DNA from 2 places in the Shewanella sp. MEBiC00475 genome. Region 1 is predicted to be linked to the other one. Evidence: predicted binding sites of a transcription regulator. Region 1 holds the regulator's gene; the other holds the start of a gene.

Region 1 (10,551 bases):
TAATTCAAATTTATGTTGAGCTAATTCCCAATAGGCTAATGGCGTTAGCCCTGCCTCATTAAATATAGTCAGTAAAGGTGCAAGAGCAGAGCCCATTTTAAAACCAATCAATACCACTTCGTTTAAATTAGTCACAACAGGAGCACTGGCCGATGAACTCTGCGGCGCAATAAGCGTAAAATCGGTATGCGAGGCATAACTTGAGCGCACAGCAAGGCTAACGTGGGTATTAAATAATGGTTGTAATGTACGAGAATGTAATACGGGTGAGCCTAAACGCGCTAAACGGTCGGCTTCTGCTAGAGACATACTCTTGAGCAACTTAGCGTCATTGATTTTATTCGGATCGGCATTAAAGACCCCTTCAACATCGGTCCAAATCGTCACACGTTCAATGTCCGCTAAACTGGCAATTAATGTGGCACTAAAATCTGAACCATTGCGGCCCAGTAATAAAGTATCACCATGACTATTTGCGCAAATAAAGCCCGTTATCACTAAACGCTCTTGTGGATGTCGAGCTAATAAGGTTTGCACTTTCTCACGCGATTGCGCCACTAAAATATTAGGAATAGCACCTTCATCAGCAACTAAAATAGAACATGCATCAACATTACTGGCTGCTACGCCCATTTCTCGTAACAATGCAGCCATTAGGCGAGCGGACCAACGTTCACCAAAACTCACCACATGGTTTAATTGGTAATCATTATGTTGTTCTAAGGACAACAAACTGACTAACTGAGATTTATCAGTCGACAAACGTTCACGTAAATCACGTGCTTGTTCATTTGACAGTAATTGCTCAATTAACGTCTGCTGATAACTAATCAGTACTTGTAGCTCTTCTTGCCACAATTGACCACTGTCACGAAGGCTCAGTAATTTGTATAAGAAGTTAGTCGTTTTACCGGCGGCGGATACCACCACAAGATCATCACTTTGACCGTGGGTAAGCAAAATATGTGCAACACGGCGATAGCAGTCTGCATCCGCTAAACTAGAACCACCAAACTTATGTAAATGACTTCGCGCCATTACTGACTCCTTAAACAACTACGACTTTTATTGCGACGGCTTCTTGTTGCAATTAATGCTTTATGCAATAAATAGTGGTGCAATGAACTCTTTTTTGCATTTTAATCGTGCCACAAATGCATATTTTGTTATTTTACTCAAACCACAGCTAACATAAACTCAAATTAAGCTTATTTAATTGCCGCTACGGCAGCTAAACCAGCTTTCAGATCGGCAAGCAGATCTTCAGCGTCTTCAATACCGACTGATAGTCTCAATAAAGTCTCTTTAATACCAGCCTCTTGCCTTGCTTGTGGGTCCATTGCTCTATGGGTCATAGTGGCCGGAACGGCGACTAAACTTTCCACTCCGCCTAAACTTTCAGCAATACTGAACAAAGACAATGCCTGTAAAAATGCAACAACTTCGGCTTCACCGCCCTGCAATTCAAAACTTAACATAGCGCCAAAGCCTTGTTGTTGTTTTGCCGCAATGTCGTGACCTGGATGATCTTTTAAACCCGGGTAGTAAACCTTGGTAACCACATCACTAGCGGTAAGTAGCTCAACAATCTTTTGCGCGTTACGTTGATGCTCACGAATTCGCACAGCAAGCGTTCGTAGGCCACGCAGTGTTAAGTAACTGTCAAACGCAGACCCAGTTAACCCAAGGGTGTTTGACCACCAATGCAATAATTCACCTAATTCAGGATCTTTAGCCACAACCGCGCCACCGACGACATCGCTGTGACCGTTGATGTATTTAGTGGTTGAATGGATCACTATGTCAGCACCTAATAATAAAGGTTGCTGTAATATCGGTGATAAAAAGGTGTTATCTACCGACACCAACGCGCCAACGTCATGGCAAGCATGACTGACTGCTTCGATATCAATCACTCTAAGTAAAGGATTTGAGGGGGTTTCTAACCACACCATTTTAGGTTTCTGGGCAATGGCTTTACTCAATGCTTGGCTATCTGTTTGATCAACAACTAACAACTTAAATTGGCCTTTTTTCGCCAAATTAGTAAATAAACGATAACTGCCACCATAACAATCGTGCGGTACAACCAATAAATCATCAGGGCCAAGTAAGCTGGTGACTAAAGTAATCGCCGCCATACCAGTACAGGTCACCACACCAGTAGCACCTTGTTCAAGTTTGGCGAGTGCCTCCCCTAAAATACACCGAGTAGGATTACCTGAACGACTATAATCAAACTCACGAGGATTATTATGACCATCGAATGAATAATTAGTCGATAAATAAATAGGCGGTACAATTGCACCATGTTGTGTGTCTGTTTCAATACCTTGGCGAACGGCCAATGTGGCGCTTTTATGTTTTGTCATAATTGATTCCTAAAATGTCACAAACACACAAGTAGATGTCTAGACGTCCAAATTTACCGAAAAGTTCTGCATCCGTCAACAAAATAGACGCGTAGACGTCTAAACATCAAGAAATCTATTTGCATCGAGGTTAAATAGTCGCAATAATTTGACTAGAGCTTGTAACGGTTTAAAATCCGCACCGTATTTATCGTTAAGGGTAAGTTAATGACTGAATGGAATGGCGAATATATTAGCCCATATGCCGAACATGGCAAAAAAAATGAACAAGTAAAAAAGATTACAGTTTCGATACCGCTAAAAGTATTAAAAATACTAACAGATGAACGCACTAGACGTCAGATCAATAATCTGCGTCATGCAACTAACAGTGAACTGCTATGTGAAGCATTTTTGCATGCATATACAGGTCAACCATTACCTTATGACGGTGATTTATCAAAAGATGAACCGGACAGCATTCCAAGTGAAGCTAAAAAGATAATGGATGATATGGGCATCGAATGGGAAGAGCTGGAATAATCCACAGGTTAGTGACAACGTCATCGACTTGGAAACTACCCTAATACGAAGTAGTCTTGTTTTAAAAGAGAACATATGATGTCGTTTATCGATCCTACAACCTTGATACTGGCATCAATTATCATTTTTTTAGGCGCGTTAACCCAGAGCTTAATTGGTTTTGGGTTAGCCGTTGTTGCTAGTCCCCTGCTGTATATTGTTAACCCTCAACTAGTGCCAGTACCAATTATTGCAATGGGATTTGCCATTTCTGCAATGACCTTATTTAGAGAACGCAACCACCTGCAATTTAATGGTTTACAATATGCTTTGCTCGGGCGGATCCCCGGCGGATTTTTAGGCGCTGGGTTATTACTGTTTGCACCACAAGCCATATTAGGTTTAGTGATTGCCGCTATTGTATTTATTGCTGTGATATTAAGTATTTATCGCATTACAGCCCCCATCAATCGCATCAGTTTATTTATCGCGGGGGTATTTTCGGGCATATTTGGCAACATCGCCGCCATTGGTGGTCCACCTATGGCGATTTTACTTGCAGGCCAAGATCCTAGTAAATTTAGAGCTGCACTGTCTGCATTCTTCGTACTCAGTTCACTGATTGCTTTAGCTATTCTAGCCATAGTCGGCTTGGTTGAGATGAAACATTTGTGGTTGTCGCTAATGTTATTCCCTTCCGTTGTTACCGGTTACTTGGTCTCTGGATTGTTAATTAACCATGTCGATAAAAATAAAACCCGCATTGTGACCTTAATATTATGTAGTATCAGTGCGACTTTGTTAGTGGTTAAATCGACCAGCGCACTAATCAACTAATCAACTAATCAACCCAGTAACTCATAATGAGCTAACTATTCTCTCATTATGAGTTATTAAACCTTACCCAAAAAATTTTCTCCTAAAGACTTCCACCCAAGTAATACACCAAATTATTTTTCCCTATCCATAATTGTTGTTCCAAATCCACTGCGAAATTTTTTATCCCAATAGCAAATTGAATATTGTCACGAAAGAGATCCACATCACATAAGTCCATTAGATTTGTTTCAATTAACTTTTTTTCAATTAGATTTTTCTCATGAACATGATCTACTTCAAATTAACACTACTCACTTTTAGGTAACATTATTCACAGCAAAGAAATAAACATAAATTGCAAACGCACCACTAATAAGAAGCCCAATAGAGGATAAAATGATGAACACATACGTTAAAGTTGGTATCGCACTCGCTATTGCATTATCACTAGGTAGCCAAGCAATGGCAGCCGAAGGTGGTAACCCTAAAAAAGGCAAACATCTTTACAAAAAAGAATGTAAAGCTTGCCACAGCGCCGATAGTGAAGGCCCAGAACTTACTCCTATGGCTAAAACTATGAGTCAATGGGATCGCTTTTTCTCTCGAGATAAACATAAAGCTAAACCTGCCGTTTTTGAGGCTCTATCAGAAAAAGACTTGAAAGACATTCAACAGTTTTTATATGACCACGCAGCCGATTCTGATCAGCCAGCAACTTGTGGCTAAATCATAAAAGCTGAGAGCCTTTCGCTCTAAGTAAATCATAAGCAAATAAACAATCTAAAAAATTGGGGCTTCGCCTCAGGGACTTTTACAACAAAAATTTGCCAGATTGAGTTAATTCATTTGGCAAATTGGGGGAGCAAGACTATGAGAACTCTCATATCAATACTCGTTGCAAATGCACTCTTTATGAGTGGTGCTAGCCTAGCGGCAGACACAGATGCACAAAAGATTGCCGATCTAAAACAACAACTCGCGACTATTAACGAAGATCTTGATGATTTAAATTCACGAGTTGACAAAACCGAGCGTCACACTGCGTTAGACAGAATATCCATTACTGGTGATTTTAGAACCAAAGCACATTCATTACATTACCAAAATGTCACTTGGAACCCGGCCATGAATGTCAATTTTACTGACTTCGCTACAAAAGCCATGTCAGGTGTATTTGGTGACCCGAGTAGTTCTACCTCGTTATTAGGCCAAATGATGATGGCCAACCCTGATCTAGCCACCGCGTTTCAAAGCGGCCAGCTACAGGGCGTGATGCCAATGGTGTTAGGTCAAAAAACTCAACAAGATATTGATAATGATATTTTTTACACCACTCGATTACGCCTAAATATTGATGCAAAAGTATGGGACAACGTCAGCTTTGCCGGACGCTTAACCATGTTTAAGAGCTGGGGAGACTCTACTGGAGTTAAAGTATTTGATTCATGGAACTCATTCACAATGGACGGCACAAGTAGTGGCAGCACCAGTGGTGATGAGTTAAAAGTAGAGCGTGCCTATTTTAACTGGAAAGACATTAACGGCAGCGGCACTTACCTTTCTATCGGACGTCGCCCTTCAACATATGGTCCACCAAGTCATTATCGTGAAAATGAGCTACGAGGCGGCACACCATCAGGTCACTTAGTCAATTTCAACTTCGACGGTTTAACCCTAGGTTACAATTTGGGTGATATCACGGGTATTGAAGGCCAAACGGTACGCTTCTGCTATGGTCAAGGCTTTGAATCTCAATACGGAAATGGCGAATTGTTCGGTGACATTATCACCAAAGACACTCACCTAGGCGGGTTTAATATCGACGTCATCAATGACGGTAACCACTTCCTACAATTAACTTTGTTCGGTGCTAAAGATGTTAATGATGGCTTTACAGGCACCATGGCATTCCCTACTCAACTCGCGAGTATCTTTGCCCCAACAATGTATCAAGACATGCAAAAGTTTGAAAACTTTAACTTCGTTACTCGTGTACAACCAAGTGGTGTAATTGGTGATATGTACTTAGGTGGATTAGGTTATGCCTATGAAACTGATGACGATTTAAAAATGTTTGCTTCACTTGGTTGGACTCGTGCTGAACCTAGCGGTAATGCAGGTTTGTTCGGTGGTATGTTAAGCGATGCAGTATTTGAAGCAGAGTTGAATAGCACTGCTACTGAAATCATTATGGTGCCAAAAGAAACAGTTGATAATGACACTAAAAATGGTTACGGCGTGTATATGGGTATACAAGTACCTGCTCCATACGGAAAATTCGGCTTGGAATATAACTACGGTTCAAAATACTGGAGTCCTTTCACCCAAGCGCAAGACGACCCTATTGGCAGTAAGTTAGCTACTCGCGGTCATGTTGCCGAAGCGTATTATATCTTTGATATCAATCCTAAGATGTTCATCAAGTTAGCAGGTTTGTATTACGACTATGAATATACCGGAAGTGGCTCACCAGTAGGTGCACCACAGAAAGTTGATGATGTAATTGCCGGTACTGCATACTCAATGTTACCAGTGATCGACACAGCCTATGACGTCAATGCATCAATAACAGTTAACTTCTAACTTGAACTTCTAATTTAGTGCCCCTGAGTGCAAGCTCAGGGGTGAGGATAATTATCATGAAAATATCATCAGCACTGGCTGTATTATTGATATTAAGCAGTAGCGCACAGGCTGCCTTTAACCACAAAGAGGCGTTGCCAGGGCCTTTTGCTAATGGCCCTGAAGTGACGACACAATGCTTAACATGCCACAAGGAACATGCCGAAGAGTTTATGAAATCTTCACACTGGACTTGGGAATTAGAGCAAAAATTACCTGGCCGCACAGTTATGCGCGGTAAAAAGAACAGTATCAATAACTTTTGTGTTGCAATAGCGGGTAACGAACCACGTTGTACTAGTTGCCATGCAGGTTATGGCTGGAAAGATTCTACATTTGATTTTAAAGACATGACCAAAGTGGATTGCTTAGTCTGCCACGACACAACAGGAACTTACATTAAAGATCCTGTTGCTGCGGGCGAAGTATTTGCCACAGTCAACTTAGCCAACGTAGCACAGAATGTGGGTACTCCCGTACGTGATAACTGTGGTACTTGCCACTTTTATGGTGGCGGTGGTGATGCAGTTAAACATGGCGACTTAGACTCATCAATGTCTTATCCAGACAAAGCTACCGATGTCCATATGGACGCAGACGGTAATGACTTCCAGTGCCAAACGTGTCATGTCACCGAAAATCACCAGATTACTGGTAATGCGATGGGCGTATCACCTGGAGGAGAAAACAATATTGGTTGTGAAAACTGCCATGACGCAGCACCTCACAAAAATAAAACGCTCAATACACACTCACAAACAGTAGCGTGCCAAACTTGTCACATACCAACATTTTCTAAAGTTGAACCAACAAAAATGCGTTGGGATTGGTCACAAGCCGGACAAGATCTACCTGACACGACAGATAAATACGGCAAGCACACTTTCAATAAAAAGAAAGGTAGCTTTATTTGGGAAAAAGACGTTATACCACAATACACTTGGTTTAATGGCCGCGCCGATGCTTACATGCCTGGCGACAAAATGGACCCGACTAAAGTGCTTAAACTTGCCTTCCCACTCGGAGATATTCGCGACCCTAAAGCTAAGATTTATCCTTTTAAAGTGCATACAGGTAAGCAAATCTATGACACCGAACTCAATATCTTACTAACACCTAAAGTTTATGGTGAAGGTGGTTACTGGACTGAATTTGATTGGGACTTAGCAGCCAAATTGGGAATGGAAGCTAACCCAACCATGGTAGAAAAAGGACTCAAATACAGTGGTAAGCATGGTTTTGTTGAAACTGAGATGTGGTGGCGTATCAACCACATGGTGTCACCAAAAGACAAGGCGTTACAGTGTAATGACTGCCACAATAAAGGTGAGCGTTTAGACTGGAAAGCCCTAGGTTATGACGGTGATCCAATGAAAAATCGCAAAGGTGTTAAACACACTAAAGCTAAATAACAATGCTATAAGCAACTAGTGTAAACGACTAGTGTAAAATAAAAAAACCGCCATCAACTTTTACGATGGCGGTTTTTTATTAACTAAATGTTCTGAATTCGGGATAAATAACAAACTAAAAATTCAACCCCTGGCATTGAAAATCTTGCGAAATACCACTAATAGGGTCGGTAAAACGTAATCGTTTAGCCAATAGCTGTAATGGCTTATCAAAATTATCCGGCCCTTTAGGCTGTAAAACTGGATAAAATCGGTCATGTAAAATCGGCATACCTAAACTTTGCATATGCACTCTTAATTGATGAGTTTTACCAGTAATCGGGCTTAACTCAAACAAACCAAAGCCGTCTTTTACCGCCACTAAACTGATTTCTGAATGGCTATTGGCCTCACCTTCAACTATCTGCATAGTAAAGCTGGGATTTGCTGCAACAATCCGATTTTTAACCGTCCAATGCACTGGCAGTATCACTGTGTTATCCGCTAATTGAGCCAGCAACTGCGGCGTTAATGTAGCAATAGCCTGATAATCCTTGGTGATCTTGTCATCTAAAAAAAGCTGATGATAGGCATGCCTAGTTTGCGGGTTTAATGTCATTAACATTACCCCAGCAGTATCTTTGTCGAGCCGATGGGCTGGTGCAACGGTATCAATTTGAGTTGCGATACGTAATCTATGCACTAAGCATTCATTAACGTAATTACCACCAGGGGTTACAGGTAAAAAATGCGGTTTATAAACAACAATGGTGTCATTGTCTTGATATAACACTTGCTCAGCAAACGGTACTTTCGTTTCGGCCAGCACTTCACGATAATAATATACCCGCGCAGTGGCTTGATAGATGCTGTCTGCAGTAATTAACTCACCATTTTGCCAATGCACCTTGCCAGCTTCAATCCGTTGCAACCAAACACTGGCATCAATTTGCTTAAAATGCTCTATCAAAAATTCAAGTACCGTGTGGTATTGCTTACCCGCTAACTCACTCACGCGCGGCAACACGACATACGATGGTTGCGCTGCAATAGCGGTAGTTGAAGACAATGATTGATCGTGCGGATTTGATAAATTCGGCATAAAAGGGCTATTAAGGAAATGAGATGCAAAAAACAATATCACTATGTTATCAGGCTAGCCTATAAATGTATCTGTATTAGCGTGTATCGGTAGGTAGCATTCTTTATAAAAAAACCTACACATCCACATAGGATTTAAGTAAGTGCAACACAAAATCCATGGTTTTATGACAGTTAGGTTGTTCAACTAGAATCAGCTTATCACGATTATACATAGGTAAAACCTCTAACCAACGTTGGCTGACCCACGCAGCATCTTCTAAATGAGTTTGTGAATATAACTCCAGTAAATTAGGATTCACTTGATAAAATTGCTCCAGTGCGGCGCTAATTATTTCAAACTCACCCACTATGGGTTCTTGGGTCCAATTAGGACAAGGTAGTGCGCGAGCTATCCAGCAACCATTACGTTTTTTTGCCGCCGATAAGATTTTAAGGCGTTGTGACCCTTCGATAATAATACTTAAACAACCGTTATCTAACTGATTAAAATCAATGATATTGCATTGAGTCGCCGCAATATAACAAGGTAAATCACTATTCACTTTTAAGGGGGCAAATGCTAACTCATAGTAACCTTTTAGCACATCGGCAACCACGCACAAATCACTGGGAGTCACGACACTAATTTCAAGTCGTCCACCCGGTAATAGCACTGCATCTTGAATAAATAATGCCACTTCTTTTGTTCGCATAACAGCCTCCGACACCAAAGGTGAAGTTACTGAGCTAAAGTCAAATCAATAAAACAAGTGTAGCAGTGGTTAATAATTCAACAACTTGAGAAAATGTAAATAACACAGATTGCCGACATCACCACTGCTTACACTAGGGCCTGTTTACACTAGGTTCTATTTAATAGACCTTATTTTATACGACTACATTTCAAAAAAGAGCAAAAAACATACAATTACTACGCTAATTTATAAACGTTCAATACGGTCCATTATCGTGCCAGAAGCGACAATATTGGCAAATTCGTCGGCTAATACTTGGCTTTGTTGTACACTTTGCTGCCAATAAGCAATCCGGCTTTCGGTATCTAAATGCTTAAAGTCTTCACGATCAGGAATTTTACCAAAGGGTAAGCTGGCAATAAATTTCTTACTCGGCGCTAAAATTAATCCATTGTGGTAATTGGCTTTCGCTTTACGCCACAACAAGGATTTATCGAACCAGCCAGGGCTCATATAAGGATAAAAGTGCGGATATAAACTTAGCCCAGTTGCTGCAGGTAATGGCATATCAAAATGATAATCGGTTATTCCCCCATCGTAATATTGACCTTTGGGCGATCCTTGCAGATCGTTAACTGGGTCGAGCAATAACGGGATCGATCCGCTAGCCAATAAACCATGGCGGATATTGTCTTGGGTCAACTTAACCTGTTTAGTGGGTAAATCTTTCAATCGCCTAAAAGGTGACGCATCGTCTTTATGACTTAATATCACCCGCTCAAAATGCCAGCCTAAACTTTTACGGTTTACCACATTGCTTATCGCCGCCATCGACAAGCCCATCATTAAAGCAAACTTGGCATGAATGCGATTTAAATGGCGAGCACGACAAGCCACCATATGATGACGAATTAATGGGTTAGCAATAATATCCGCACCTTGTTGCTCACCTAAAATACCATCCACAATTTGCAATACTTGGGCACTAACCTGCTCTCGGGAAGGCTTTTTATCGTAGCGCTGATGAATATAAAAATGCTCTAACCTTGCATAAGCCGCGAGTGGATC
Region 2 (10,551 bases), 490 kb from region 1:
AACCAGATTATTTTATTCATGCATCTGAAGATTGGTTAGTATTCCCACATGAAGTGTCTGGACTCAATCCACAAGAAATAGCAGAAGGTAAAACTGACTTTAAAAACATCCAAGAACTGTTTTTATAAGCTCTGCTTGGTCTTTATTTAGCTGGTTATTAATACGAATTTGCTAGAACTTTATTCAAAGTTTGCTAAAGTATAACGCTATGTGAGTGCGTCAACATATTAATGTCAATGTGACAATATCAGTATGTTGGCGCACTTTTTTATCCGAATCAATGCGAAATGTAATTAACATTATGGTTTCTGTAGAATTGTTCACCCCAGTGGTGCCTGTAAAGCGCCAACTTGAACTGTTAGCGCCGGCTAAAAACGCTGATTATGGCATTGAAGCGATTCGTCATGGTGCTGATGCTGTTTATATTGGCGGTCCTGCCTTTGGTGCGCGTCATAATGCTGGTAATAGCGTTGAAGACATTGCCCGCTTGACTGAATTTGCCCATCGTTATCATGCCCAAGTATTTGTGGCGCTCAATACCATTTTAATGGATGACGAACTGGATAAAGCACTGAAGCTGATTTGGCAACTTTATGACGCCGGTGTTGATGCCTTGATTGTTCAAGATATGGGTATTTTACAGTTAGATTTACCGCCTATCGCGTTGCATGTCAGTACCCAAACTGATAACCGTAGCCCTGAAAAAACCGTTTTTTTAGAACAAGTCGGCTTTTCACAAGTGGTGTTAGCTCGTGAGTTGAATATTCCACAAATTCGCGATATCGCTGCAAGTACAAAAATGAAGTTAGAGTTTTTCATTCATGGTGCGCTATGTGTCAGTTATAGTGGTTTATGCAATTTAAGCCACGCGTATTCTAATCGAAGTGCTAATCGCGGTGAATGTTCACAAATGTGTCGTTTACCGTGCAATTTGACCACGCGCGAAGGTGATGTATTAGCCGAAAATCAGCATTTATTATCACTTAAAGATAATAACCAAACCGATAATTTAGAAGCCTTAATTGATGCGGGTATTAGCTCGTTTAAAATTGAAGGACGCTTAAAAGACATTACTTACCTTAAAAATGTTACCGCACATTATCGTCTGCAATTAGATGCCATTATTGCTCAACGTGATGATCTTGAGTCCATTTCTCATGGCCGTTGCGAGTTTAATTTCACGCCCGATCCAGATAAAAGCTTTAACCGCGGTAAAACAGATTATTTTGTCAATGAACGCACTGAGGCAATTGAACATTTTAGTTCGCCTAAGTTTATTGGTGAAAAAGTGGGCCGTATTACCCATGTAGGTAAAGATTTTATCAAAATAGATACCAGTGAAAGTGGCAAAGACATTCATTTTAATAATGGTGATGGCTTATGTTTCTTTGTTGAACATTATGAAACACAGCGGTTGTCTGACGATAAGCTCTCCGGTGTTCGCATTAACCGCGCAGACGGAAATACCTTGTATTTAACCGAGGTACCTAAAGATCTTAGCGTTGGCGTGATGATGTTCCGTAACTTCGATCATAAATTTGAATCAACCTTAAATAAAGACTCTGCAAAGCGAAAAATTGGCGTCGATATTCAGCTTTTTGATACCGATGATGGCGTGGGCTTAACGCTGACTGATGTGCATAATATCAGTTCCACAGTGAGTCTTGTTTGTGAAAAAGCTCCGGCCAATGATCAAGCTAAGACAGCTGAACAACTCAAAAAACAACTCAGTAAACTTGGCAACAGTGATTTTGTGTTGAATAAGATTAATTTACTCACTCAGCAAATGTGGTTTTTGCCTACTTCAGTGGTGAATGAACTACGTCGCGATGCTGTTAGTGCACTAATGGCAGCAAGGGTTGCTCGTTATCAACGACCAGATCGTTGGGTACACGATAAAGAAGCTCGTTTTCCGCAAAAAGGATTAAGTTTTTTATCCAATGTGGCCAACGAAAAAGCCAAGTCGTTTTATCATCAACACGGGGTGATTCAAATTGAAGACACCTATGAAAAAAATACCGTCTTGCATGATGCACCATTAATGGTGACTAAACATTGTTTGCGTTACAGTTTTAACTTATGCCCTAAAGAAGTGGAAGGCATTAAAGCTGACCCAATGTTTTTAGATGTGGGTAAAGATAAATTAAAATTGGTGTTTGACTGTCATAAATGCGAAATGATGATTGTTGGTTCTAACCAATTAGTGAAACAATAACCGAATAGCAGCGATATTTTATTCTTCATATTTCCCTCTGTGGCAGCATTGTGCTTGCCACTGGGTTAGTTTTTCAAATAAGCTGCAAAAATAACCATTAAATAGCTGCCCAAACTTGTGCATTTCGAGTACACTGCGCGGCTGAAATTTCATGGGTTTTAGCCTGTGATACCTTAAGTAGGAAAGAATAGATTATGAGCGATAGCAAAAAATATGGTTTACGTGTAATTCAAGTTGAAGATACTTGGAAAACTGAAATCACTCGTCGTATGACAGCGACTAAAACGGTTGTGTCAAAAAGCCAAGATGGTTTTGCATCAGAAGCTGAAGCAACTGCGTGGGGCGAACAAGCACTGCAAGGCTTTTTATCTAAGCAAGCTGATCGTAACAAACGTAAAACCGAGAAGCACCTTAAAGCTAAAAGTTTAGCTGCTGCTATTGCTGCTGAATCTGCTGTCGATGAAGAAGAGCTATTTGATGCAGAAGATGAAGATGACGAAGAATTAAACTAACATTTTACCTATTGATGTAAATGTTATCGATAAGTGTCAATTGTCGTATGTTCAAGGTAGAACATACTGGATTAGAATGACTGTTAATCAACTTATCGCTGTCTTGACCAAATAAGGTTTCATTTGGATGTACAAGATACTGCAATTATTGGCTGCTCGGGCGATTGTTATTCCCGAGTGGTGCATCTGCTACTCCTCCATCATTAGCCGGTATTGAGCAACGTTGATAATACATTATGCTTTTATTACCAGCCTGCAAAATGAGATATGCTATTTACAGTGATAATAGGTACGTCTAGTAAATCCATAAGCTTATTCACGCGGCAATCTCTAACAGTAATAGCGCCAATGACCGTTGAGCATTATGGTTAATTTATGACGCTACAATGGTGCTTTATTCATGCCATGACGGAGTTTTCGTGAGGTTATCATAGTGTCGTGACGAGGCTCAGCAAGTTGAATTATCTATGAGTTAATCTTTTGTTAGTATCAAGTTCAACTGTGGATCCGTTATAATCATCGCGCTATCATTTTATGATGTCATTATCAGCTTGGAAGTTTCAAGATATTCATTATTCTGAAAATTTTTGTTGTCATGACATCGATATAGCAAAATTTATATTAACAACGATGAGTTGAATCTCAACTCACGTTAAATGAATAGTCAATCTTTACGGTGCTTGCCGTGGATCGTTAGATCTAAGCAGGATAATCGGGAAACCAGTGTAAATCTGGTACTGCCCCCGCAACGGTGATTGGTGAGAGTCTGGTGCGCAATAGCTTGCGTTAAACATCTAGGCTCGCGCGTGTTGTATCATAGGTATGACACCACAACCTTAGTCCGGAGACCGGCCATAAAGGTGATTTCGATGATTTCGGTGGGCAGATCTCGAAATGTAATGTGATACCGCTTGTCGGTTTATGCTATGGGTTTATTCTATAGTTGCAGGCAAGATAGGTGGTCTATATTGCGGCGTTATTGCCCCATTTTTCCTTTCAGGAGTTAAAGGTAAATGGGTACTAAACCAACAAAAATTGCACTGCTATTAAGTGCTGTCTTCAGTGTTTCGAGTGTTAATGCAATTGCGGCTGAATCAACTGCTACATCCCCAGAGGCTTCGGCTGCCAGTATGGATGAAACCATTGTGGTCATTGGCCGTAATGTTGCTAACCCATTAAACATAGCAGCCAATGTTAATGTTATTGATGCAGCTGATATTCAAATGAGCGGCGCTACCAATTTAACCGATTTATTACGTGGACAGTCTGGGATTCAGGTGTCGGATAATAATTCGGGTACTGTATTCTCTATGCGTGGTTTTTCTGCATCACAAGCCGCTAATAACACCTTGATTTTGGTCGATGGACGCCGACTCAATAATATTGATATTTCTGCGCCAAGCATTGAATCTATTCCAATTAACTTAATTGAGCGGGTTGAGATTTTATCGGGTAGTGCAGGGGTACTGTATGGTGACCAAGCCGTTGGCGGCGTTATCAATATTATTACTAAAGCGCCAACAGAAACCAGTGGTGGCTTACAGGTTAGTGGTGGCAGTTTTGATACCTATGAAGTGAAAGGCGATGTTTCAGGTGCCATTAACGATGCATGGCGATACTTTTTAGCGGCCAGCTATAACGAAAGCGACAATTACCGCGATAATAATGACAATGAAACCAACTCTATTTTAGGGCGTTTACAGTATCAAACTGATATTGAAGACTTTTTTGTTGAAGTAAATTACTTTGATAATGATCTTCAAGCACCAGGAGCATTATCGTTAGCCCAGTATGAAGCCGATCCTAGCCAAGCAGGGTCTTTTTCTGCGGGCGATTTCAATCATGAAATGACCACCTCATTGCGCAGTGGTTATCAATACCAGCTGAATAATATTTGGGCATTAGGTGCAGATTTAACCTATTCAGATACATTAACGACCAGTGTATCATTTGGTAGCGCAGGCCGTATTGAGCGTGACTTATTGAGTTTTTCACCTAAAGCAACGGCCAATTACCACTTAGACCAAGGTGATTTAAATTTTGTTGCCGGTATTGATGTCAGTAAAGGTGAAGCAGATTTTGATTTTACTTATATGCAACGTAACAATAAACAAACACAAAAAAGTGCTTATGTACAAGCATCGGTACCGATAACACCAACATTATCTTACGTTGTTGGTGGTCGTTATTCAGAAGTGACAGACGATTTATATGATCAATTGCTTTATCCAAACCGTATTGAAATTGATAATGACGCCCATGCATTTGAGTTAGGACTTAATTATCGCCCAAGTAATAAAAACCGCTTTTATGTTCGTGCAAATGATAACTTCCGCTTTGCCAAAGTCGACGAACAGGCTTATACGCCGCTAACGACAATAGGTTTAGATCCTCAAACTGGTCGTTCTTATGAAGCTGGTTGGGATTACACGACAGCGACTCAAACACTAAAAATTAATGCTTACCAACTTGAGTTAGAAGATGAGATTGTCTACGAAGGTGGTCGCACTGATGGTCCCTATGGTGGTGGCGCTAACGTTAATGCAGATGAATCTCGCCGTTTTGGTGTGAGCACTGCTTATGATGTGCAGTTTGCTAGTAACTGGCTACTAGGTGCTTCATACGACTATATTGATGCTGAATTTACTCAGGGCGAAAACGATGGTAAAGCCTTATCTTGGGTGGCTAAGCATTCAGGTAAAGCCTATGTAAGTTATGATTTTACTGAAGATTGGCAAGCCTTTGTTGAAGGTGTTTACACTGGCGAACGTTACATGGAAGGTGATAACAGCAATACGGATGATAAGTTAGACAGCTATGTGCTAACCAACCTTGCACTAAACTATACTCATGGCAGTTGGAACGGCAGTTTACGTGTTGATAACTTACTTGATGAAGATTATGTCGGTGCTGGTTATTACTCGGCTTATGGCAATGGATATTATTCTGGTACGGGTCGTTCAATTAGACTGACCGCTGGTTATCGTTTTTAACTTTACCCTGTAAACAATCTCACCTTACGAAAGCCAGTAAACTATTACTGGCTTTCGTTTTAATTTACCGTTAAATTAATTTAACGGTATATTTTAAAGAAGGTAATCGATGAACATGACTAAGCTTGAGCAACAAGTTCTTACTCAGGTACACGCTATTATTGGCAATGAAGAACAGGTCATTGGTCGTCGGGGGATATTAATTCCGTTAAAGAAAGCCCTTATTAATGAAGCTGATATTCGAGTTGTTATTGATACGGTATCTGCAGATCCTGCTTTAGCAGCCCATTTGTTATTACGCAGTAATACTGCGCATGCTGCAGGCATCGTATTGACAAAAAGCCGAAGTGTTAAAGATGCCTTAATCCGTTTAGGCCAAGTGAATATTTATCGTTATGCATTTTCGTTTTATCTTAAAGAAAGGCTTGATGAGCTTTCTGAGCCTTATAAAAAACTTGTTCAAGGTTATTGGGAATTAAATGAAAACATTGCGATGGATTGCATAGCATTAATACGTGAAGAAAGCGCAACCAATACGAGTAGTAAAATTGATGCAGACGAAATGCAAACATTAGCGCTATTTAGTGTGTTTGGCCAGGTGATTACGTTAACTGCATTTGCTTATTTAAACGCTGAGTTACCACGGCCAGTATCGTTAAAAGTATTGAAATCACTCATTGATAAACAACAGCAGCAGTTATCACTAGAGGCTTTTGAATCATTAGGATTAGATGATGATTTACGCGAAGAGTTTTTAATTGCACATAACTTACGCCAAACACAAAATCCTGATTCACCGGGACTTGTGCTTCGACGCGTGTTATCTAAACGGGGTTTATTGATCAATCCGTTGTAGTTTTATACCTTCACTTGCTACCAGCTCGAACCACTTTTGGATTAAATTTGCATTAGTGGCATCGCGGCGATAGGCACCAAATAATGGACGTTTTAGTCCTTCAGCTCCTAATTTTACCGCGGTAAGACTTAATCCCTGACTTTCTCGGATAGACCAAGTAGGCAGGGTTGCTACGCCGTCATTACAGGCAACACGCTGTAATAACATTGAGGTTAAATCGCATTGTTTTTGCTCGCCAGGTTCAATGCCAGCAGGCTCTAAAAAGTGTTTATAAATGTCCAAACGTGCTAAAGGTACTGGGTAGCTAATTAAGGTTTGTTTTGCCAGTTGTGCTGGTGTTACAAATGCTTGTGCCGCTAAAGTGCTATCACTGGAAACAACTAATTTAACTTCAAAATCAAATAGATGTTGATAAGCAATGCTGTGGCCTGGTACTGGGTCTGATGTTAGTACTATGTCTAAACTACCCGTTTCCAACGCATTGAGTGAATCAAATAAATGTCGACTTGAAATATCAATTTGGGCCGCCGGAGCGTGTTGCTTAAATTGCTCTATAACGGGCATTAACCAACGGAAACAACTGTGACATTCAATACCCAGTTTAAGCTGCTGGCTTTCACCCTCTAAGCCGCGCTTAAGATCTGATTCAGTTGCAATCACTTTTGGTAAGATTTCTTCTGCTAGATTCAGCAGACGTGACCCCTCATGCGTAAAGGTTAACGGCTTACTTTTACGCACAAAAATGCTTGAGTTAATCCGAGTCTCTAACTCTTTTATTTGATGAGAAAGCGCCGACTGAGTTACAAATCGTTTTTTAGCCGCACCCGCTAAACTGCCACTTTCTTTTAACGCCATCAAGGTGCGAAGGTGTCTAAGCTCTATCATTTTCTCTCCACATGAATCTTGCTCAACTAGCCGATGAAATCAATTCGATTGCTTGACAACAGAGTAACACAATAAACTTCTAGACGTCCAGACGCCTATGCGGTTTTTCTGCATAAATGTCCATAAATTTTTTGCTCAACGAAAAGGAAAGCAGTATGAAAATTTCAAGTTTAGGATTTCCCCGTATAGGGCGTCAGCGAGAATTGAAGTTTGCACTTGAGCGCTATTGGCGCGGTGAAGCGGCATTGTCGGAATTAAAACAGGTTGCCAGTGAGTTGAAACGTACCCATTGGCAGTGGCAAGCAGACGCAGGCGTTGAGTTCGTTCCCGTAGGTGACTTTGCTTATTATGACCAAGTGTTAACCCTGAGCGCGACGTTAAATGTGATCCCCGAACGTCATCGTGCCACTCAATCTGATGGCAGCCTAGCCGCTATCGACATTGACACCTTATTTCGCGTGGCTCGTGGTCGATCACAAACTGGCCAACATGCCTGTGCGGCAGAAATGACCAAGTTTTTTAATACTAACTACCATTATCAAGTACCAGAATTAAGCGCTGAACAAACATTCGAGATTGCCTTTGAGCAATTGTTTGATGAAGTGACAGAGGCACAACAATTAGGCCATCAAGCTAAACCAGTAATGCTCGGTCCAGTAACTTATTTATATTTATCTAAAAGCCTCACTGAGTTTAATAAGTTATCGTTATTACCGCAGTTACTATTAGCTTATGAGCAAATACTGTCTCGTTTTGCTACCCAAGGTGTTAGCTGGGTTCAACTTGACGAGCCGGTACTTGCAACGGATTTAACCGACGAGTGGCAGCAAGCCATTAACCACAGCTATCAATTTTTAGCCCAAAAAAAGCCTACTTCATTGAATATTTTACTTGCCAGTTATTATGGTTCTATTGCCCATCATCAAGCATTGGTGAGCGCATTACCGGTAGAGGGATTACACCTTGATTTAGTTACAGCGCCAGAACAATGTGATGTGTTTGTTGATGCACTTTCTCGCCAACAAGTGCTCTCTATTGGAGTAATTAATGGCCGTAATGTGTGGGCTGCTGATGTTGATGTAATTGCTGGGCAAGTATCCGAATTAGCGACTACGTTAGGTGATCGTTTGTGGATTTCACCTTCATGTTCATTGTTGCATTGTCCTGTTGATGTCGAGGTTGAAACCCAATTAATGAGTCCATTGCTTGGTCAATTAGCTTTTGCAAAACAAAAGTTATTTGAGCTTAATGAAATTCACCAATTAATCGTTGAGCAAGGTTCTGCAACTAGCCAAGCGATTATTGATCGTTGCCAGCAACGCCGCTTGGCAAAAGCTGCCGCAGCTAATCAACAGGTTGTTGATCGTGTGTCGCAGTTAACCGCTGATGATTTTGAACGTATCAGTCCATTTTCCAGCCGTATTATTGCCCAACAGCAAAAGCTAGGGCTACCTTTGTTACCCACGACTACCATAGGTTCATTTCCGCAAACCCCCGCTATTCGAGGGTTACGCAACCGCTGGCGTAAAGGCGAAATCAATGACAGTGATTACCGGTTACAGCTTGAACAAGTCACTCAAGATACCATTTCACGTCAGCTTAAATTAGGTATCGACGTGCTAGTTCACGGCGAAGCTGAGCGAAATGACATGGTGGAGTATTTTGGCGAACAATTAGAGGGCGTTGGGTTTACTCAATTTGGTTGGGTGCAAAGTTATGGTTCTCGCTGTGTTAAACCTCCATTAATTTATGGGGATGTGTCTCGCCCTAATCCCATGACAGTTGATTGGGCTACCTATGCGCAAAGCTTAACCGACAAACCTGTTAAAGGCATGCTAACGGGTCCTGTGACCATTTTGCATTGGTCGTTTGCCCGTGAAGATATACCACGTAAAGATATTGCCAATCAACTTGCGTTAGCAGTACGTGACGAAGTGGTTGATTTAGAGAAAGCGGGTATTGGCATTATTCAAATAGATGAACCCGCATTTCGTGAAGGTTTGCCGATTAAACAAAGCGAATGGGCGGATTATTTAGCCTGGGCTGTTGATGCTTTTAAGTTATCGGCGGCAGGTGTTGAAGATGCAACTCAAATTCATACTCACATGTGTTATAGCGAATTTAATGACACTATCAATGCTATTGCAGCAATGGATGCCGATGTGATTACCATTGAAACATCACGTTCACGGATGGAGTTATTGAATGCCTTTGAAGACTTTCATTATCCGAACGACATTGGTCCTGGGGTATACGACATTCATTCGCCCAATATTCCAACGGTTGAAGAAATGGTTGACCTTATTACTAAGGCATCGGAGAAGATTCCGGTAAAACAATTATGGGTAAATCCTGATTGTGGTTTAAAAACCCGTATCTGGGATGAGGTAGAGCCCGCACTGCGTAATATGATTGAAGCAACGAAAGTGCTTAGACGTCGATTTTAATGTTGTAGCAAATGTGGTTGCTCTCGATTAATTTGCAGAACTCAATTGAGTTAGGTTGAGTTCTGCTACTCCATTTTGCTTGTTATTACGCGGTGATTTTGCGGTGAACTGCGCTATTGTTTACTACACTAAAAATGTATTCAAAAAAAACAATAGGAGCTATTATGAGTCACACTTATAAAGTCATTGAACTAGTGGGGTCATCACCTATCAGTTCAGATGAGGCGGTCAAAAATGCGATTGCAGAGGCTAATAAAAGTTTACAACATTTGCGTTGGTTTCAAGTAGTAGAAACCCGTGGTCATTTAGAGCAAGGCTTAGTTGCTCACTGGCAAGTCACTATTAAAGTGGGCTTTACCTTGGATCCCGATGCTTAATAATAGCGCTAGGTTTATGCATCTCTTGGTAAGCCCTTTTGTATTGATCTAATCACTCGTTGAGTTTTACGTGAAAGCGCCGACAATGGCGCTTTTTGTCGTTGTTGCACTAATGCCCATTCAATATGTTCAAGCACCATGTCATCCACTTCTTCACTGTGTTTACGTTGTTCCAATGCAGAAATAATAGCTGGATTAGCTGGGGCATTACCTAACGCTATTGCAATATTACGTAACCAACGTTTGTGACCAATTCGACGAATGGC

What was found. Region 1 encodes MetJ, which represses methionine synthesis genes. Its sites were predicted from a motif close to TAGACGTCTAGACGTCTA; they were not measured.
Region 2: a site for MetJ is predicted at 7,534-7,551, ahead of metE (5-methyltetrahydropteroyltriglutamate--homocysteine S-methyltransferase). Genes of this name have one in related genera too.

What each region holds. Positions count from the first base shown of each region.
Region 1 is NZ_CP039928.1:2,733,790-2,744,340, reverse strand. Features, by position in the region: gene FCN25_RS12135 (bifunctional aspartate kinase/homoserine dehydrogenase II) at 1-1,038, opposite strand, end outside; gene metB (cystathionine gamma-synthase) at 1,209-2,372, opposite strand; gene metJ (met regulon transcriptional regulator MetJ) at 2,580-2,894, shown strand; gene FCN25_RS12120 (sulfite exporter TauE/SafE family protein) at 2,970-3,710, shown strand; gene FCN25_RS12115 (cytochrome c) at 4,089-4,418, shown strand; gene FCN25_RS12110 (DUF3373 domain-containing protein) at 4,563-6,275, shown strand; gene FCN25_RS12105 (tetrathionate reductase family octaheme c-type cytochrome) at 6,332-7,726, shown strand; gene FCN25_RS12100 (pseudouridine synthase) at 7,842-8,807, opposite strand; gene FCN25_RS12095 (LON peptidase substrate-binding domain-containing protein) at 8,923-9,501, opposite strand; gene FCN25_RS12090 (alpha/beta hydrolase) at 9,730-10,551, opposite strand, start outside.
Region 2 is NZ_CP039928.1:3,223,313-3,233,863, forward strand. Features, by position in the region: gene FCN25_RS14440 (phosphoribosyltransferase) at 1-128, shown strand, start outside; gene FCN25_RS14445 (U32 family peptidase) at 302-2,215, shown strand; gene FCN25_RS21280 (hypothetical protein) at 2,234-2,368, opposite strand; gene FCN25_RS14450 (DUF3622 domain-containing protein) at 2,410-2,727, shown strand; cobalamin riboswitch at 3,385-3,599, shown strand; gene FCN25_RS14455 (TonB-dependent receptor) at 3,741-5,720, shown strand; gene FCN25_RS14460 (HDOD domain-containing protein) at 5,836-6,576, shown strand; gene FCN25_RS14465 (LysR family transcriptional regulator) at 6,556-7,461, opposite strand; gene metE (5-methyltetrahydropteroyltriglutamate--homocysteine S-methyltransferase) at 7,617-9,908, shown strand; gene FCN25_RS14475 (dodecin) at 10,073-10,285, shown strand; gene queG (tRNA epoxyqueuosine(34) reductase QueG) at 10,300-10,551, opposite strand, start outside.